DNA from 4 places in the Paenarthrobacter sp. NPDC089322 genome. Region 3 is predicted to be linked to each of the others. Evidence: riboswitches for the same ligand, from Rfam matches in the RefSeq annotation. Region 3 holds a riboswitch; each other region holds the start of a gene.
The links. Region 3 has a riboswitch for cyclic di-AMP ahead of AB0N65_RS00135 (hypothetical protein). Riboswitches for the same ligand answer to the same signal wherever they lie in the genome.
Positions count from the first base shown of each region.

Region 1: it holds a riboswitch for cyclic di-AMP, as region 3 does, so the genes downstream of both, AB0N65_RS19630 (hypothetical protein) here and AB0N65_RS00135 (hypothetical protein) in region 3, are expected to answer to the same signal.
Region 2: it holds a riboswitch for cyclic di-AMP, as region 3 does, so the genes downstream of both, AB0N65_RS02020 (NlpC/P60 family protein) here and AB0N65_RS00135 (hypothetical protein) in region 3, are expected to answer to the same signal.
Region 4: it holds a riboswitch for cyclic di-AMP, as region 3 does, so the genes downstream of both, AB0N65_RS06065 (M23 family metallopeptidase) here and AB0N65_RS00135 (hypothetical protein) in region 3, are expected to answer to the same signal.

Region 1 covers NZ_JBFBGW010000028.1:20,132-24,974, forward strand. The annotation lists gene AB0N65_RS19615 (alpha/beta hydrolase) at 1-296, shown strand, start outside; gene AB0N65_RS19620 (DUF6480 family protein) at 409-651, shown strand; gene AB0N65_RS19625 (ATP-dependent DNA ligase) at 676-1,743, opposite strand; cyclic di-AMP (ydaO/yuaA leader) riboswitch at 1,974-2,125, shown strand; gene AB0N65_RS19630 (hypothetical protein) at 2,128-3,393, shown strand; gene AB0N65_RS19635 (MFS transporter) at 3,580-4,843, opposite strand, start outside.
Region 2 covers NZ_JBFBGW010000001.1:423,885-428,727, forward strand. The annotation lists gene AB0N65_RS02010 (universal stress protein) at 1-734, opposite strand, end outside; gene AB0N65_RS02015 (FAD-dependent monooxygenase) at 1,205-1,828, shown strand; gene AB0N65_RS02020 (NlpC/P60 family protein) at 1,927-2,715, opposite strand; cyclic di-AMP (ydaO/yuaA leader) riboswitch at 2,719-2,911, opposite strand; gene AB0N65_RS02025 (copper resistance CopC family protein) at 3,062-3,694, opposite strand; gene AB0N65_RS02030 (NCS2 family permease) at 3,808-4,843, shown strand, end outside.
Region 3 covers NZ_JBFBGW010000001.1:24,727-29,569, forward strand. The annotation lists gene AB0N65_RS00125 (response regulator transcription factor) at 691-1,431, shown strand; gene AB0N65_RS00130 (HAMP domain-containing sensor histidine kinase) at 1,435-2,934, shown strand; cyclic di-AMP (ydaO/yuaA leader) riboswitch at 3,044-3,229, shown strand; gene AB0N65_RS00135 (hypothetical protein) at 3,233-4,060, shown strand; gene AB0N65_RS00140 (aminotransferase class V-fold PLP-dependent enzyme) at 4,181-4,843, opposite strand, start outside.
Region 4 covers NZ_JBFBGW010000004.1:79,317-84,159, reverse strand. The annotation lists gene AB0N65_RS06075 (NlpC/P60 family protein) at 1-42, opposite strand, end outside; gene AB0N65_RS06070 (C40 family peptidase) at 144-890, opposite strand; cyclic di-AMP (ydaO/yuaA leader) riboswitch at 895-1,063, opposite strand; gene AB0N65_RS06065 (M23 family metallopeptidase) at 1,203-2,033, opposite strand; cyclic di-AMP (ydaO/yuaA leader) riboswitch at 2,037-2,278, opposite strand; gene AB0N65_RS06060 (metal-dependent transcriptional regulator) at 2,516-3,211, opposite strand; gene serC (phosphoserine transaminase) at 3,517-4,647, shown strand; gene AB0N65_RS06050 (DUF3027 domain-containing protein) at 4,731-4,843, opposite strand, start outside.

The sequences.
Region 1 (4,843 bases), on a different contig from region 3:
TCGTGGTCACCGATTACCTTCGTTGCGGCCCCCGCTGGTACCTGACTGAACTACCCGTGATGATGGAGTACCCCACGGAGAAACGACTGGCCAACGTGGACGTCCCGGTCCTGATCCTTCGCGGCAGCAGGGATCACGTGGCTGGCCCCGAATGGTCGCTGCGCCTTTCGCGGGCAGTACCGCAGGGCAGGCTCGTGGAGATCAACGGCGTCGGCCATGTAGCACAGCACATGCGCCCTCAAGCGGTAGCCGATGCCATCCGGAGCTTCGTCTCGGCAACATCCCGGCAGAATTAGTCGCTTACCGTCGACGCCCCCGCCTCGGGTGCGGCCCTTGTTGGCTCGGGCGCGCCCCGGTTAGGCTGACAGGGCAAGGTCGAAAGTAAGTTTGCTGAGGAAAGGGTTGACCATGACCAGCTATGACCCGGAAGACGATCCGCAGACCTTCGGAGTGAGCGGCGCGGCGGAGCCCGACAGCATCCACGAAGATCCGGACATGCGCAAGGACGAAGACAGCGACCCCGCAGCATCTGCCAATCCCGATCCCGCCAACGGCAACGTCACGGGGCTGGAGCCCGGCGGAGGTGTACCCCCGGGAGAGACACCGCCGGCCGAAGACAGCATGAGCCGGGACCAGGGACACGAGGAGTAGTCCAGGACTACGTTCGGCCCGGGGCTACGGCAGCTTCAGGATCTCGGAGAGGTCGTAGTCCGCGGGTTCCTCGATCTGCTCGTAGGTGCAACTCTCCGGGGTCCGGTCCGGACGCCACCGGCGGAACTGGGTGGTGTGCCTGAACCTGTCCCCCTCCATGTAGTCGTAGGCAACCTCAATCACCAGTTCCGGCCGCAGCGGCACAAAGGAAAAGTCTTTGCCGCCACTCCATCGGCTCTGAGCGCCGGGCATGCGCGTTCCGCCTGTATCCTCTTCGCTTTGGGCGGCCCACTGACCCCAAGGGTGTTCGCTGAGCTCAATCCGGTAGGGCTCCAATTCCGCGACCAGGCTTTCGCGCTTGGCCATGGGGAACGACGCCACTACGCCGACGTGCTGCAGCCGCCCCGCATCGTCATAAAGCCCCAACAACATGGAGCCCACCACTTTCGCCGTTTTATGCCAGCGGAACCCGGACACCACGCAATCGGCGGTGCGCTCATGCTTGGTCTTGAACATCACCCGCTTGTTCGGCTGGTAGGTGCCGTCCAACGGTTTGGACAGCACGCCGTCGAGCCCTGCTCCCTCAAGCTGCACGAACCATTCCCGGGCTTTGTCGAGATCTGAAACGGCAGGCGTCACATAGACGGGGGCCGAGGCATGCGCGAGGGCTTTTTCAAGAATGGCGCGACGCTCGGAGAAGGGCCGGACCATGAGGTCGTCGTCGCCCAACGCGAGGATGTCGAAGGCAATCATGGACGCCGGTGTTTTGTCTGCCAGCATCCTGACCCTGCTGTCGGCCGGGTGGATCCGCTGTTGCAGCAGCTCAAATTCAAGTTTGTTGTCTGCGATAAGCACGATCTCGCCATCGATCACGCACTTGTCCGGAAGGTTCCTTCGCAGTGCTTCGACGAGCTCCGGGAAGTACCTCGTCATGGGTTTCTCGTTCCGGCTTCCCAGGATGATGTCCTCGCCATCCTTGAAAACGATGGTCCTGAAGCCGTCCCACTTGGGTTCATAGTGCCCAACGTCCGGAATGTTTGGCACGGACTTGGCAAGCATGGGCGAGACCGGCGGCTTCACAGGGAGATCCATAGCTCATGTCTACCTGCCGGTCGCAGCGTAAGGCTAGGGTTGGCGACCGATATGTGGATAAAACGTCGCTGCGGACAACGGCTCCGAAGCCTAGGCCCTCAGCACGCGCCGCGAGGGCAGGCGTTCCGTCCGTTACATTAATGTGACTTTACTTTCCGGCTCATGTACCGTCGAAGGGCGACCCGACTCTCCGCTGGGCCGCTTCCGGGGTGACGCCGAGCTCTGCCGCACTTCGGAATCCGCCAGACCCGCGGCAGAGACGGGGGACCCAGAGTTCCCGGGCCTGACCCCCCAACAGGCCCTCGGGGTGAAGCCGCCATGTGCGGCCGGACGGCCTCGTCCGAACCCGACAGCTAACCTCGCAGGCGTTGAGAGGCAACCACCATGTCCCCAACCATGGATCAGCCGCGCCGCGCCCAAATTGCACGCGAGCGCCTAAAGCCAACCGGACGCCGTCGGGCCGAACCCAGCGGATCCCCCACCAGCGAACCAACCGCGCAAACCTCGACGCCGGAACCCGCCACGGCGGCGATTCCTACCGTCGCTGCGCCCACCACCCGTGCGGCCGCCCGGGCGGCCGAGCGTGAGCGCGCGGCACAGGCCGCAGCTGTGCCGGAAGCGGAACAACCGGAGCCGGCTACCGCGGCCATTCCCGTCGTCGCTCCGGCAGGGTCTGCCGAGGAAGTTCCCGAAGAACCGGTACCCGCCGAGCCCGCCACGGCGGCGATTCCCGTCGTCGCACCCGTTGAAGAAGCACCAGCGGAACCCGCGACGGCAGCGCTTCCGGTGATCACAGCATCCGAGTCCGTCCCCGCCGGGTCACCCGCCCAGGCCAAATCCCCGGCGCAGATCGCCGCAGCAGCCACAGCAGCCGCAGGTCTCGCGAGTCGCAAGGCCGCCCGGAGCCAGGCGCGCGAGCACGGCACGGCCCTGAGCACGGCAGAGGCGGCCAACTCTTCGGCTACCCAGTCCGGCTTCGGCGGCCTGTCCCTCGGAACGTCGACGTTGAGCCGGGAGCCGCACGCTGCCTTGACCAAGGCTGCCTCCGTCAAGACCATGAGCCAGCGCATGGCCGTGGTGGCTGGAGCTCTTGGCCTGGTGCTCACCGCGGGAACCATGAGCCAGGCCCTCGAGCTGCCGTTCTTTGGCCAGGAAACGCAGAGCAATGAGGCCGGCGGGACCAAGGATGGCGAAGGACGCCAGACAGGTAAGGCATCCCCGGCACCGACCCCTTCATACTCCACTGCTTCGTCCACGTCAGCTGCGACGGAAGCCACAACAGGGCCCCCTGCGGAAGCCGGCAAAGCAACAACTGATGCCCGGCAGCCCGCCGCCGAGGCACCTACGGGAGCGTCGTCGTCCATTCCGACTCCGGAAGTGTCGCTGGCGGACCCTGTCTGGGTACCATCCGCCGCGCCGTCGGTTGTCACCCCGGTACCCGGCGTGACCACCCCGGTACCCACTCAACCGGTACCCACGCAGCCGGCTACCCCCACGCCCACGACGACGCCGACAGTCACCCCCACGCCGACACCAACCTCGGATCCGTCCAAGAAGCCCAAACCGACGGGAAGTCCCACAGCTGCACCTTCGCAGTCTGCCGTGGATCTGGACACGCTCCTTGACGCTGCGGACGGGTTGCTGAAATGAGCACACGGATGCCCCGGACCACCACGCACACCGGATGGCACGGCAGGTACTGCAGCAGCAGCCGAACCGCGACGTTCCGCCGTCGGATGGGTCGCTGGAGCTGCCAGCGGCTACGGCGCTCCTAGTCTCGCGAAACCATGAGGCAGGCACCCTCGGGTGCCTGCCTCATGATGTTCCTCAGCGAAACTAGGCGGTGGCGCTCACTTTGTCCGCCGACCGAACCTCGCCCACGGCGCCGGTTTCTGCATGAGGAGCGGCGTCCTTCTTGCGTTCCCGCAGGAAGTAGACCAAGCCGGCGGCAATCGTGGAGGCTGCTGCCAGGGCGAACAGTCCGGGGATCACGCTGCCTGTCTGCTCCTTGATGATGCCGAAGCCGAACGGGGCCACGAATCCGCCAAGGTTGCCCAGCGAGTTGATGATCGCGATGGCCGGCGCCAGGACTGCGGGGTGGAGGCCGGACTGCGGAATGGTCCAGAAGAGCGGCGACGCACTCTTGAAGCCCATGGCCGCGACGGCCAGGAAGACGAGCGCCAGGACGGGCGTCGCCACGGCTGCCGCGTAGGTCCCGACGGCGGCAATCAGCAGGGCGACGACCAGCAGGGGCCGCTTGGACTTGGCTTTGTCCTGCAGCTTCGCTGCGAAGTACATGGCAAACACGGCGCACACCCAGGGGATGGCTGAGAGGAACCCGACGCTGAGGTCCGTGGTGCCCGGGATCTGCTTGACGATGGTCGGCAGCCAGAAAGTGTTGGCGTAGATGGAGAGCTGCACGGCGAAGTAAATGGCGCAGAGCAGGAGGATCTGCGGGTTCAGGAGCATCTTCCAGCGGTTGATCTTGCCGTTCTTGCCCTTGGTGTGCTGGGCGTCTTCCTCGGCGATCGCAGCGGAGAGCGCAGTCTTCTCTGCCGGCGTGAGCCACTTGGCGTCCTGGATTTTGGCATCGAGAAGGAAGTACACGATGCATCCCACGGCCACGGAGAGCAAGCCCTCAAAGCCGAAGAGCCACTGCCAGCCGCGGATGCCCAGTGCACCGTGCAGGCTCAGCAGCATGCCCGCGATCGGACCGGACAATGCAGCCGCGACTGAGGAACCGGCGATGAAGATCGCGGTCGCCTTCCCTCGCATGCCGACGGGAACCCAGCGTGCGAAGTAGAAGATCACGGCCGGGAAGAATCCGGCCTCGGCAGCACCGAGCAGGAAGCGCAGAACGTAGAACATCATTTCGTTCTGTACGAAGGCCATGAGGAAGGACACCAGGCCCCAGCTGATCATGATGCGGGTCAGCCAGACCTTGGCACCGTACTTTTCCATGAGCACGTTGCTGGGGAGTTCGAAGATCGCGTAGGCAATGAAGAACAGGCCTGCACCAAAACCGTAGGCGGCTGCACCGATTCCAACGTCGGCTTCCAGGTGCTCGTGGGCGTAGCCGATGTTGGAACGGTTGAGCTGG
Region 2 (4,843 bases), 400 kb from region 3:
GCGAACAATGCGTCGCGGTCCAAGGGTGCAGGCACCCAGGCGAGCGAGCCACTGTATTGCGGAACGGCACAGATGACGCGGAGCTTGGCTCCCATCCGCTGGGCCTGCTCCGCTGCCTCAAGGACAGCGACCCGGGCCTGCTCGGAACCGTCCACGCCTACGGCCACGATATTTTCAACAGTGCGCGGGCCGGCCTTGGCATGCTCTGCCTTGATGTGTTTGTCCTCTGTGTTTTCGCCCAAGCGGTCGGCGCAATACAGCGGAACTGTCACGGTGGGGCATTTGGCGTGCGCGGGCAAAGCGCTGCTCACGGAACCCAGCAGGCGTCCCACGAAGCCGCCCCGGCCACGGCTGCCGAAGACGAGGAGCTCGGCATCCGCCGAGAGATCCAGCAGAACACCTGCTGCGTCTCCGTTCTCCACCGAAGCGTCCACATCGATGCCGTATCCGGCCACCTTGTCCATGGCCTGCTTAACGATCGCTTCCGCGCCCTCACGGATCACGGAATCGTCAACAGTGGCATAGCCGCCGTCCAAACCGGAGGCCGCGAAGATAGGAACTGAATAGGCCGTGACGATATGCAACGGACGCTGACGACGTTCCGCTTCGCGGGCCGCCCACACAAGGGCGCATTGACCGTGTTCGGAACCGTCGACTCCGACGACGATTCCACCGGGCGCTATGGCCTGGTCACCGTCCCGTGGTTCTTCAACGTGTCTACCGTGCTGGTCCATGGGGCCCGCCTCTCCACCTACTGCTTGATGTTCCGGCCATTCTGCCAGAGGTTCTCCTGACCGGTGATCCTCGCCGCATTGCTACAAATGGCCGGGGCCGAAGGAACGTTGGGTTTCTTCCTCCAATCCCCACTATTCTCGGTTGGCAAGGTCGAATCAAGGCGACTCTGTGCTATGTGCATAACGGTCAGGGCTCGGTTTCCAGAGCGGTTTCCAGGACCCTGCCCGTACCACGAAACACCCTCTGGATGCGGTCAGCCGCACGTCCCGGATTCCGCTCCGGATGAACAACCAAAACACGCTGAAGGGAAGGCTATCCATGGCAGAAAAAGTTGGGTAATGTTCGAGTCACCGAATGGCCGGCAAAGGTGTCCCAGGACACAAACCGGCCATTTATTTGCGGCCGCTTGGGGAACCCGGACGCTGTCCATGCGATGCCCCCGGGCACAACGTCAAGGAGGAACCAAGCAGTGTCATACGCGCCTGATTCCGGCACGGAACGTACCACTACCGTGGTCATCGGAGCCGGTCTTTCCGGCTTGGCAGTGGCCAGCGAACTGAGCCGCTACGGCGTGAACTCCATTGTGGTGGACGGGTTGGGAAGCCTTTCCGCAACGGCACCGTCCCTCCACACCGGAATGCTGCAACGCTGCGACGCCGCGGACCCCGCCGCGATGCAGGAACGCAACGAAATCCTCCGCCACCTGCGCAACTATGCCGCGAGCCATCAGCTGGATGTACGTAACACCACGCGGGCCGTTCGCCTGGACTTTCTCGGCGTCAGCGCTTCCGGGTCCTTTGAGCCCGCAGCACGCCAGTGGGCTGTGCACACGGCCAACGGCGTCTTGTTGGCGGACCACATTGTGGTGACGCGGTGCGCACAAAGCCAGCTTCGCCGGATGCTCACGGAGCTGGGAATCTCCATCGGCCAAAACTTCGTGGCAGCCATGCGGGCCGTCGGCATGCATTTGGTGGGTGTCGGGGAACTGGTCACGCCTTCTCCGAAGGAAGTACTCCGTCAGGCCAAGGCTGTGGGACAGGCAATCTCTTCCAGGGTGGCGCTTCCCGCAGGACCCGGCCTGGCCATGGTCTGAACCAAGTTCCCAGGCAAATTTTCAAGCAAGCTTAACCCCAAAGGCCGGTGCCTCCGACGACGTAAGTCGTTGAAGGCACCGGCCTTTGAACGTGAGGCTTAGGCGCCGGCGCGTACGTAGGTCAGGGGACCCGTTGCGGTGAGCCAGCTGATGGGGTGGATGCCCGTCTGGTTGCCGTTGATGCCACCGCTGATGGCCTGGCCGTTGCCGATGTAGATGGCAACGTGGCCGGACTGGACGATCATGTCACCCGGCTGGGGGTCGCTGACGACCTTGCCGTAGTTCATGAACTGCATGGGACCGAGGTCGCCAACCGGGATACCTGCCGAACCGAGGGCCTTCTCGACCATGGCGGTGCAGTCCTGGAAGATGCCGATCTGGGCGTAGGCCGAGGCAACCATGGCGGCGTTGACGCCACCGGCGGCCGGAGCTGCGGCAGCAGGAGCGGCCGGAGCCGGAGCGGTCGCAGTTGCGGTTGCCGTCGCCTTGGCCGGAGCGGCTGCGGCGGTGGTGGTGGCTGCAGCCTTCTTGGGTGCCGGAGCAGGGGCCGGCTTCTCGATGACCGGTGCAGCAACCGAGGCTACAGCAGGACGCTCGAAGTTGACGGTGGCCGTTGCAGCGGCGGTGACAACCTTGTTGGGGGCCTCGGAAACGGCCTGTGCCACCGTGGCGGGGCTGGAGTCGCGCTCCACAGGTGCCTGTGCCGGGGTCTCCGCTGCGTGGGCAGCAATGGAGCCGGTCAGGACGAGGCCCGAAGCTGCGGCGATAACAGCAGCCTGGCGGCCTGCACCCGAAGCGTTGCTGGCAACAGCCTTGGAGATGGAGATGAACGGATTGGGACGTGCGCTGTCCGCCTTACGACGGCCGCGAAGAATGCGTGAAGACATGAAAAAGCCTCTCCCGATGCCTGCGAGGTTAGCTGTCGGATTCGGATGGGAGTCACCCGGCCACTATCCCCCGCTGTTCAGCGGAAGCTTCGTGACTTCACCCCAAGGGCGCACTTGAAAGCGGCCCAAATTGGGTTCCCCGTCTCTGCCGTAGGTTTGTCTGCGAACGGATTCCGGACTGCGGCAGAGCTAGGCAATCAGGCCGGAAGTGCCCCGTACATGGATCGGGCACAGGTACTACCGTACGCGACGATCACGTCAAAGTCACATTTGAGTAACGAGAAGTTCAAGTTCCGCGTGTCGCGGTGACCGATTCGAGACCTTCGACGCTATGTAGAAAGTCCCGTCATTCCGCGGGATTATCGTCCTCGGCGTCATTCGCAGCCAGTTTCTTACGGGCGGTAACAGCGAGGAAGATCACGAGACCGACCGCCACGACCGCCAGGCCCACAATGCTCCAGGGGAAGGGCTGGGATGCGGCCGGTTCCGATTCGTTATTTTCCGCGCCGGGAGCCGCTGTTCCCGCCGTCGGCACCACGGCCGAAGAGGTGGCCGAAGCCGAGGGTGACGCACCCGCCGAACTGCCTCCCGTCGTCGTGCTTCCACCCGTGGCGGTGAACGTGAAGGTGCCCTCAATGGGGTGCGAGTCTGAGCTGACCACCCGCCAGGTCACGGTGTACTCCCCTGCCGGCGCCCCGGGGCGCAACTTTTGGACGGCTTGGTTGTCGATGATCTCAACCGCGCCGTCCGCCCAGTTCTCGCCGCCAGTGGTTACCGTGACCCCGGACCCGATGGCCAGCGGCGGGTTGTTGAAGGTAATGGAGACCGACGCCGGTACTTCCGTCACGCTGGCACCGTTCGCCGGAGCCGTGGACTCGGCGACGTCGTGGGCGGATGCCGGGGCGGCTGCGAACAGCAGCGCCGACACGAAAGCAAGGACAGCAACGACGGCGGCCTGGAGCGGGCGGATGGTACGCATGGGGCGGTTTCTCCTAGTGTTGGCTTCCTTACAGACTAGGCGAATTGCCAAGGCGTCCCGCATCGGCAGGCATAGGATTTGAGGGCACACTCCCCCGATCCCCGGAGACCTTCATGCTTAAACAAGGTTCTGCCATCGACCGCTACTTCAAGATCTCCGAACGAGGATCCACGTATTCAAGGGAAATCCGCGGCGGGTTCGCCACGTTCTTTGCCATGAGCTACATCGTGGTGCTGAACCCCCTGATCCTTTCCGGGGCCGATTCGAGCGGAGCGTCCCTCGGATTCACTGCGGTCGCGGCCACCACGGCGTTCGTGGCCGGCGTCCTGACCATCCTCATGGGCGCATGGGCCAAGCACCCGTTTGCCGTAGCAACAGGGCTGGGCGTCAACGCCTTCGTGGCGGTAACCGTAGCGTCTCACCCCGAGCTGACCTGGCCGGACATGATGGGCCTGGTGGTGCTCTCAGGCGTCACCATGCTGATCCTGGTGCTCACAGGGTTCCGCACCGCGGTGTTCAAGGCCGTGCCTGAGGCTCTGAAGACGGCAATCGTAGTGGGCATTGGCCTCTTCATCGCCCTGATCGGCCTGGTCAACGCAGGGTTTGTCCGCCGGATTCCCGACGCCGCGGGTACAACTGTTCCCCTCGGTCTCGGCGTGGATGGCAAGCTCATGGGCTGGCCCACGCTGGTGTTCGCCGTGGGTTTGATCCTGACCATCGCGTTGGTGGTCCGAAAGGTCCGCGGGGCTATCTTGATCGGCATCGTCGTGTCCACGGCCTTGGCCGCCATTCTCGAATTCACCCTGCACATCGGCCCGAGCTTTGATGGTGAGAAGGTCAACCCGCGCGGCTGGTCCCTCGTTGCGCCCACGTTTTCGGAGTGGGGCGCCCCGGACCTTTCCTTGATCGGAAAAGCCAACCCCTTCGGAGCCTTTGAGCACCTCGGCTTCATCGCCGCTGCGCTGCTGGCCTTCGTGATCCTCCTCAGCATCTTCTTCGACGCCATGGGCACCATGGTGGGCCTCGCCAACGAGGCCGGAACCGTCGACGAGCACGGCAACATTCCCAACGTGGACCGCGTCCTTCAGGTGGATGCCCTTGGCGCAATCGTGGGTGGTGGCGCGTCCGTGTCGTCCAACCAGATCTTTG
Region 3 (4,843 bases):
TGAATAGCCGTCATCGCGGCTTCGAATGCTGGTTTGTCCCCGCAATGAGTCTGGGGAGGGGCGCCCAACGTTGGGCCTGGGGGCGAATGCCTGAAACTTCTTGGGGTGGAAAGTTAGGCTTGCATTCGACAACAGCGGGTCTCGTCGCCAGCGGGTGCGCTGGACCAGATTGCTGCGGCTGCAGGTGCTGTTGAGTTCTTGTTCACATTGGAAGTGTGCAACGTAACAATGCGAACACGCAAGTAACAAAGCGCCAAAGCGTCCACATTTTGAGACAAAAGCGAGTATTGTGCTGCAGATCACAATTCAGTGGGTACCTAAAATGAATGCCGTTTCATTCGGGCAGATGAAGAAATATTCGACTTCCAGTGAATTTTCTTCGGCCGATGGTCCATTATGCCCTTCGAGATTTTCGAGCTCTGGAACGCTGCAAAATCTCAAAATCTGAAACACTTGCTGTCTAGTCGCAACTCGACGCGATGTCGATTTTCAGGCCATCAATCTGCTAGCCGTCAGGGATTTTCCGAAGGACCCACCTGGGTGCCGCCGGATCGACGCCTATGAAGCCCCTGCCCACGAATGCCCGCACGCGCACGTGTCTCCTCGCATGCACCTCGCTAGTGTTGATCTCACAGCTTCCTCACAGGACGGGCAAAGCGCTGGCAAACCAGCAGATCGGAGAGTTGTCACATGGCCTCCTCGCACTCCATGACGAACAACCTTCCGCAACTTTCCCACCCGGATGGATCGCCCATCCGTGCGTTGGTGGTGGATGACGAACCCAGCCTTGCAGAGCTCATGAGCATGGGGCTGCGCATGGCAGGCTGGTCGGTCGCCGTCGCTGCAGACGGACCGGAGGCTGTGAAGATCGCAAAGGAATTTCGGCCCGACGTGCTCGTCCTGGACGTCATGATCCCCGGGTTCGACGGCGTCGAAGTCCTTAACCGGGTCCGGGCGTTCGCTCCGGAAGTTCCCGCCCTGTTCCTGACTGCCAAGGATGCCGTCCAGGACCGCATTGTGGGTTTGGCGGCCGGCGGCGACGACTACGTCACAAAGCCGTTCAGCATGGAAGAAGTCCTGCTTCGACTGCACCGCCTTGTCCAGCGTTCGGGCGTCGCCGCAATGGACACGGCGGAACTGGTGGTTGGGGACCTGACCCTGAACGTGGACACCAGGGAAGTGACCCGGGCCGGGGACGACATACAACTTACCGCGACACAGTTCGAACTCCTGCGCTACCTTATGGAAAACCCCAAGCGCGTGGTCAGCAAAGCCCAGATCCTGGACCGCGTCTGGGATTACGACTTCGGCGGCCAGGCCAACATCGTGGAGCTTTACATCTCCTACCTGCGGAAGAAAATCGAAGCCAAGCATCCTCCGATGATCCACACAATTCGTGGTGCCGGGTACGTCATCAAGCCTGCGGACTAACCCTTGGCCACACTTTCAGGAGTCGCAAGGACCACCAAACGGAGTTGGCTCAAGCCCTCCACCTGGCACCTGCGGACACGCCTCGTCCTGGTGGCCATGGCCTTGCTGGTGGCCATTTGCAGTGCCATTGGAGTAGTCAGTTACGCCGCCATGGACATGGTTTTCAACAGGCGGCTTGACCGTCAGTTGGCACAGGCGTCGGACCGCGCCGCATCCTTCGGCAGGCCGCCGTCGAGCTTTCCCTCGTCACCGTCCGGAAGGCCGGATCCATTGGAAGCCCGGGGCCAAGCCGCGGGGACGCTCAATGCGCGCATGAACGGTTCCGCCGTCAGCAGTTCGGGGCTCATCGATGCCAAGGGCAACCGTGTCTCCCTCTCGGAGGAGGACCAGCAGGTGCTCCTTGCGCTTCCTAAAGGCACGGGCCCTGTGGACCGCTCGCTCTCCAACGGCGACTACCGCCTCGTAGCAGTCGAAACCGCTTACGGGGACGTGATTGTCACGGGACTGCCGCTCGCGGACAAACAAAGCGCCGAAGCTTCCCTCGTGTGGACCATGGTGATCGTTTCGCTCGGAGGCCTTGTGCTGATCGGCCTCGCAGGTACCGTAATCATCCGCAGGACCATGCGGCCCCTGGAGCAGCTCTCCGAAGTGGCCACCAAGGTTTCGCGGCTCCCCCTCGACGCCGGTGAGGTGGCACTGGCGGTGCGCGTACCGCCGTCGGCCTCCCACCCCGGAACCGAGGTGGGCAGCGTTGGCCATGCCCTGAACCAGATGCTCAATAACGTTGCCAGTGCCCTGGAGGCCCGCCAGGAAAGTGAGACCAAAGTGCGGCAATTCGTAGCGGATGCATCCCACGAACTTCGGACACCGCTCACCGCCATCCGGGGCTACACCGAACTCCTGCGCATGACAGAGAACTTTACGGAGGATGGCCGAAAGTCGCTGGCGCGCGTGCAGAGCCAGTCCGAGCGCATGACCACGCTCGTGGAGGACCTCTTGTTGCTGGCGAGGCTGGACGAAGGCCAGCCGCTGAAGGTTACGGACGTAGACCTGACCCAACTCGTCATAGAAACCGTCAGCGACGAGAAAGTCATGGCCCCGGACCACATATGGAAGCTCCAACTACCAGACGAGCCCATCATCGTGCGCGGCGACGCGACCCAACTACACCAGGTGCTGGCGAACTTGCTGTCAAATGCCAGGAAACACACAGATCCAGGGACGACAGTGGTTACCGGCGTGACGCTCTCGGCTGACGGCAACGCTGTGGTCACCGTGATGGACAATGGGCCGGGAATTCCTGTCGATTTCCAAAGGCGCATTTTCTCCCGGTTTGCCCGGGCCGACGCTGCCAGATCGGGCTCGGAAGGAACCTCCGGCTTGGGCTTGTCCATTGTTGAATCCATCGTGCAAGCCCACGGCGGCAGCGTCGAAGTCACGTCCAGGCCGGGGCGCACGGAGTTCACTCTTCGACTTCCCACAGTGGCCACCGAATACGTGTAACGAAACGAGCAAGGCGACGCACCGTCGTCGTGATCTCTGTTACCCAAATGTGACTTAAGCCGAATCGTCCTGTACCGTCGAAAGGGTGGGTCGCCCCAACCTGGCCCGCACCCGGGATGCGCCGAGCTCTGCCACTTCCCGGAGTTCCGTTCTCATTCGAGGCAGAGACGGGGGACCCAGAGTCTCCGGGCCCAGGCATTTTCCTGGCCCTTGGGGTGAAGCCGCTGCTACGCGCGCGGCCGGATGACCTCATCCGAACCCGACAGCTAACTCCGCAGGCGCTGAGAGGTAATCACACATGTCTGAATTTAACGATCAGACGCGCCCTTCCGCGCGTCACCGTGACGAACACACCGCTCCCCTGACCAAGTCGCAGTCCGTCCTGAAGGACGCCGCCCGCCGCGGAAAGACGGGTCAGCGTATGTCCGTCGTGGCCGGTGTGGTCGCCGCCGCACTGGGTGTTGCGTCACTGGGTACGGCCGCCAACGCCGCATTCAACCTCCCGGAAATGAGCCAGGCTGCCGAGACCCAGGCGAACGCCCAGCTCAGCAACAAGTCGGCTGATATCTCTGCCTCCATGGATGCTGCTGCGGCCAAGGGTGCCGCGGAACGGGCCGCCGCCGATCAGGCAGCCGCCGCTCTGGCCGCCGCCGAAAAGGCTGCCGCTGAGAAGGCAGCCGCTGAAAAGGCTGCTGCAGAACAGGCCGCCGCAGCAGAGAAGGCAGCCGCTGAAGCCGCCGCCAAGCAAGCCGCCGACGCCGCTGCTGCCGCCGCCGCTGAAAAAGCCGCGGCAGCTGCCGCTGCCCCCAAGGCAATTGACGATCCCGCTGCTGCCAAGGCCTACGCCTTGAGCATCCTCGGCGACTACGGCTGGGGTGCCAGCGAAATGGTCGCCTTGACCACGCTCTGGGAAAAGGAATCGAACTGGCGCACCACGGCCACCAACCCGTCAAGCGGAGCCTACGGCATCGTCCAGTCGCTGCCCGCGAGCAAGATGGCAACGGCTGGCTCCGACTGGCAGACGAACTACCAGACGCAGATCAAGTGGGGCCTGAACTACATCAAGGAACGCTACGGCTCCCCCTCGGCAGCCCTCGCCTTCCACCTGGCCAACAACTGGTACTAAGCAACTGGTACCAAGCCGATCCAGGCTTGAATTCCGTGCCGGTTCCGCCGTTCGCACCAGTGTTACTGATGCGAACGGTGCGAACCGGCGCGGTTTTCGCGTTGATTGACGTAAACCGGTTTAAGGCTCCGCCTCCGCGGCGTGCCTAACCGCCGCAATTGACGCTGCAACATCTCCGGCGTCCGTTGACCAGTTGCTCACGGAGATCCTCAGGATGTCGCGGCCATGCCAGGCAGATCCCGACATCCATACCGTTCCCTCGGCCATGAGGCGCTGAGTGACCCGCCGGGTGCGGTCGTCGCTGCCGAAGCTGACCGAAACCTGGGTGAACACGACGTCATTGAGGACTTCCACTCCAGGGATCGCCGCCAGGCCCTCGGCCAACGCGCGGGCATTTGCAGCCAGCCTGTCGACCATGGCGATGACGCCGGATGTGCCCAATGATCGGAGTGCAGCCCACACGGGGATGCCGCGTGCTCGACGTGAAAGCTCCGGCACCTTTTCATGCGGATCTCCGGGGCCGTGGTCGTCCGCCGGGAGATAGCTGGCGTGGACTCCGAAACCGCGGCGCATCACGTCCGGTCGCGACACGATGGCCAGCCCCGAGTCGTAAGGGACGTTGAGCGTTTTGTGTGCATCGGTTGCCCAGGAATCCGCCGTGTCCAAACCAACCAAGTGCTTTCCCAGCTCAGGACTAACGGCAGCCCACAAACCAAAAGCGCCATCGACGTGCACCCAGGCGCCCCGCTCGTGAGCCAACTCCGTGGCCCGACCTACGGGATC
Region 4 (4,843 bases), on a different contig from region 3:
GGCCTCAGCGCGATGCCGTGCAACTTTGTTGGCACTGGTCATGATGACTCTCTTTTCGTGTCCGCGCACGGTTGGGGACGGCGCGGGTCATGGGCCGACCAGCACTTGGGGGGCATGCTGGCCTGCCCCGAACGGGATGTTTTCTAGCGGAGGGTGTAGAAGGAGGACGAGCCGGTGGATGCCACGGAATGAAGCAGCGTTCCCTGGCTCGGGTTCAGCGCGCTGATCATCATGCCGTTGCCGACGTAGATACCCACGTGGGCCCCGCCGTTCTGCATGACGAGGTCGCCGGGAGCGGGTGTGCTGGTGGGAGTCATAGCCGTCCAGGCGTTGACGCGGGGAATGCTGATGCCGGCCTGCGCGTAGACCCACTGGGTGAATCCGGAGCAGTCCCAGCCGTTGGGGGAAGTACCGCCCCAGACGTAGGGGTGGCCGATGCCGGTGTAGGCGATGGCGGCAAGACCGGACGCCGCTGCGCTGGAGGCAGAATCCTTGGTTTTGGACGACTGGGCAGTCACGGCGCCGTTCGCCTGGTTGGCCGCGCCCTGGGCGCCACCGGTCTGTGTGCGTTGGGAGGCACGCTGGACCTTGGGGGCTTCCTTGGTTACCACGACGGGACTCTCGAAGGAAACGCTTGCGGTGGGTTCCGCGGTAACGACTGCGGTGGCAACCAGCTGCTGGGCGCCGGAGGCTTCCGTCGTGGAAACATCGGTGTCAGCCGCTTGGGCCGGGAGTCCGACGCTGAGAACGAGTCCAGAGGCTGCAGCCAGAACGGCGGCTTGGCGGCCTACGGTGCCAGCATTGCTGTGAACGGCTTTGGAAAGCGAGTTCAGCGGGTTCGTACGAACCGTTTCGGCGCGATGGCGCGCAGGGGTAGTGCGTGATGACACGAAGGTAGCCTCTCCCAATGCCTACGAGGTGAGCTGTCGGATTCGGATGGGAGTCATCCGGCCACGCGGCTTCCAAGGAAACTTTGCGACTTAACCCCAAGGCCTTCCGAAGAAGGCCAGAAGTGGTTCCCCCGCCCCTGCCAGACGAATTATGCGAACGGACCTTGAGTGGTGGCAGAGCTAGGCAATCCACTCAAGTGCATCGGCCCCCTAAAAAGCCGATGCGCTTTAGACGGTACAACAGAAGTTTGCGAATGTCACATTCAGGTCACGGGGCGTGTCATCAATGCGAGAGGTGACCATCAAATTTGCTTAGAGCCAGCTCATGGGGTCCACGACTTCGCCGTTGACCTGTACCTCGAAGTGGAGGTGGCAACCCGTGGAAGCACCAGTAGTGCCGCTCAAGGCAACAGTGTCGCCACGGCTGACGGTCTGACCGACCTTGACGGTGAAGGAGGAAAGGTGGTTGTAGGTGGTTTCAAGCCCGTTGCCGTGGTCCACCACCACGCGGTTCCCTCCACCGTACTCATGCCATCCCGCGAAAGTGACCTTGCCGGCAGCGGCGGCGTGCACCGCGGTACCGCACTGGGCCACGAAGTCCTGGCCCCGGTGGAAGTCGCCGGCACCACCCGTGAGGGGGCTGATTCGATACCCGAAGGGTGAAGCCGTGCTGAGCGTGTCCAAGGGGCTGCCAAGGCTGCCCACGGACGAAGCACGCTGGATGCTTTCCGCGGACTGGGCGCTCAACAGCTGCTTGAGCTTGCCGTCGGGGTCGGCAGCGGTGGCTACGGCAGCGCGGCTGAAGTCGATTTTGGCTGATGCAGCTGCTGAAACTTCCGGCTGGCTGCCGCCGGGAACGGTCAAGGCTGCCTCAGTCTGACCGGATTCCGAGGTGGCCATGACGGGGCTCGTGGCCGGCAGGCCGACAGTCAAGGCAAGGCCGGTGGCAGCGAGCGCAACGCCGGCTTTCTGCCCGACGCCACTGGCTGCGGCGAAGTCGGCTACCTGGCGCATCGGGCTCTTACGGCGGCGCACCTGGCGCTGGGTGTCGCGGGGCCGGATCTCCGTTACGACGCGGGCTGGCCGCAGCTCAGCAGCGGGGCCGGACGCACGGCGGCGACCCCTGACGTTCTGCGATGTCAAACTCTGTCCTCTCTGGAAAGCCTGCGAAGTTAGCTGTCGGATTCGGATCAGAGAGTTCAAAGACCCGGCCCGCACGAAGCGCACACGGCACACAGGTATCCCGGGAAGGACTTGCGTTAGTAGGCACTTCTGCTGCGGACTTCACCCCAAGGCTGCTTCTTTAGGCAGCCGCTTGTGGTTCCCCCGCCTCTGCCAGTGGTGGATGACACACCTGATCTGCTGGCAGAGCTCGGCTCCAGATCAGGTAACGCTTTGGTATCAGCGCTAGTAGATAACTATAGGGGATTAAAGGCCGCAGTAATAAATTCGTTATCTACCAAAACGTCGGGTCCGCGAGGGGCCCTTATCATCATTTACCGAAAACCGCAGGTCACACGGAGGCCATCGGCTTGAAAGTGAGATCCGACACGCCGGCACCGCAAAGCCGCAGGACGCCCTTCCTTCGGGAAGAGCGTCCTGCGGTAAGGCTTGCGGGCTGGCTGTCAGCTGACGGCAACGAAGACGTGGGCTGCCACCTCGGGCGGGAGCTCCAGGGCTCCTTCGATGCCAGGTACGCGGACGGAGATGTACTCCCCCACGCGTTCCAGAGACACGGCCGCACCCGGGCGGATTCCGCCCTCGTCAAGCTGGGTAAGGAGCTCAGGCTCCACCTGAATGGGTTCGGCGAGGCGGCTCACAACAACGCGTGAATCAGCGGCGTAGCCGTCCATGGCGTGCAGGAGGTTGACGTCCGAGCGCGCGAAAGCCTGGTCGGCCAATCCACCGAGGGCTTCAAGGCCCGGGATGGGGTTCCCATAAGGAGACTCCGTAGGGTGTTCAAGCAACTCATAGAGCCTTCGCTCCACGCGCTCACTCATCACGTGCTCCCACCGGCAGGCTTCATCGTGGACATAAGCCCAGTCGAGTCCGATGACATCAGCCAGGAGCCTCTCGGCGAGGCGGTGCTTACGCATGACCTCTGTGGCACGCTTCCGGCCGACTTCCGTCAATTCGAGATGGCGGTCATTGGAAACCACCACCAGGCCGTCACGCTCCATGCGTCCGATGGTCTGCGAGACCGTGGGACCGGAGTGGCGCAGGCGCTCCGCGATGCGTGCGCGAAGAGCCACGATGTTCTCTTCCTCAAGCTCCAAAATGGTCCGAAGATACATCTCAGTGGTATCGATCAGATCCGTCATCCAGCTCAGCTCTCCTCGAACGCAGTTCTTGCGTAATCTCCACCGTACCGCGTTCGGGCCAAGGCGGATGGTGTGCAACCGTCGCCTCAAGAACGCCAATCCAAGCCTAGCTTATTTGGAATTACTCTTGATAATTTTTTCGCGCACAAGGCCCCCCCGCGCACAGCCCCTTCGTCCCACGTGGCGGACTATGACAGGTGCGGGTTACTGCCCGCGTGCCGTGTCAGGCAGAATTGGGGAGTCGAAGGGGCAGCCGTTGCCACCTGCCACGACCCCTCTCTAACCCATACCCATTGGAGCCACACGTGAGCGACAACAGCATCACCATTCCCGCCGACTTGCTGCCCAAGGACGGACGCTTCGGCGCAGGACCGTCCAAGGTCCGCCCGGAGCAGATCGAGGCACTCTCTGCCGCGTCCGCCACCATCCTGGGCACGTCCCATCGCCAGGCCCCGGTTAAGAACCTTGTGGGCTCGGTGCGCGAGGGACTCAGCAGGTTCTTCCGGGCACCCGAGGGCTACGAGGTAATCCTTGGCGTCGGTGGCTCCACCGCTTTCTGGGACGTGGCCGCGTTCGGCCTCGTCGAGGAGAAAGCCCAGCACCTCTCCTTCGGCGAGTTCGGCTCCAAGTTCGCTTCAGCCACCAATAAGGCACCGTTCCTGGCGGAGTCTTCCATCATCAAGTCCGAGCCGGGCACCCGCCCCGCCCCCAAGGCCGAGGCCGGAGTGGATGTTTACGCGTGGCCGCAAAACGAGACGTCAACGGGTGTGGCTGCCCCTGTCAAGCGCGTCCCCGGCGCTGACGAAGGTTCACTGGTCTTGGTGGACGCCACCTCCGCGGCGGGCGGACTGGACGTTGACGTTGCCGAGTCGGATGTCTACTACTTCGCGCCGCAGAAGAATTTCGCTTCCGACGGCGGACTGTGGCTTGGCCTCTTCTCCCCCGCCGCGTTGGAGCGCGCCGCCCGGATCAAGGCAAGCGGCCGTTGGATCCCGGACTTCCTGGACCTCCAGACCGCCATTGACAACTCGAAGCTGAACCAGACCTACAACACGCCTTCGTTGTCCACGCTGGTCACCCTGGACGCCCAGGTGCAGTGGCTCAACAACAACGGAGGCCTGGACTTCGCCAGCAAGCGCACTGCGGACTCCGCAAGCCGCGTCTACTCCTGGGCAGAGGCGTCCGAGTACGCCACCCCGTTCGTGACCAACGCGGAAGAGCGTTCCAACGTCATAGCCACCATCGACTTCGACGAGTCCATTGACGCTTCGGCTATCGCCAAAGTCCTGCGGGCCAACGGCGTGGTGGACACCGAGCCGTACCGCAAGCTGGGACGAAACCAGCTGCGCATCGCAACGTTCGTGGCCATCGAGCCGGATGATGTCTCGGCGCTCCTGGCCAGCATCGACTACGTCGTGGGCGAACTGCAGAAGTAGCTCCCGGCACAGGCACCCAGAAGCACAAAGAGGCGGCGCCGTCCCGAATGTCCGGGACGGCGCCGCCTCTTTTTACCTACGTCTTATTCAGATTCTGCTTCGTCCGCGTCTTCGGCTGAGGTATCGGCCTCTTCGCCGCTGTCATCGTCATCGGCCTCATCGCTTGCTTCGGCGGCGTCGTCCTCCTCGGCCTGCA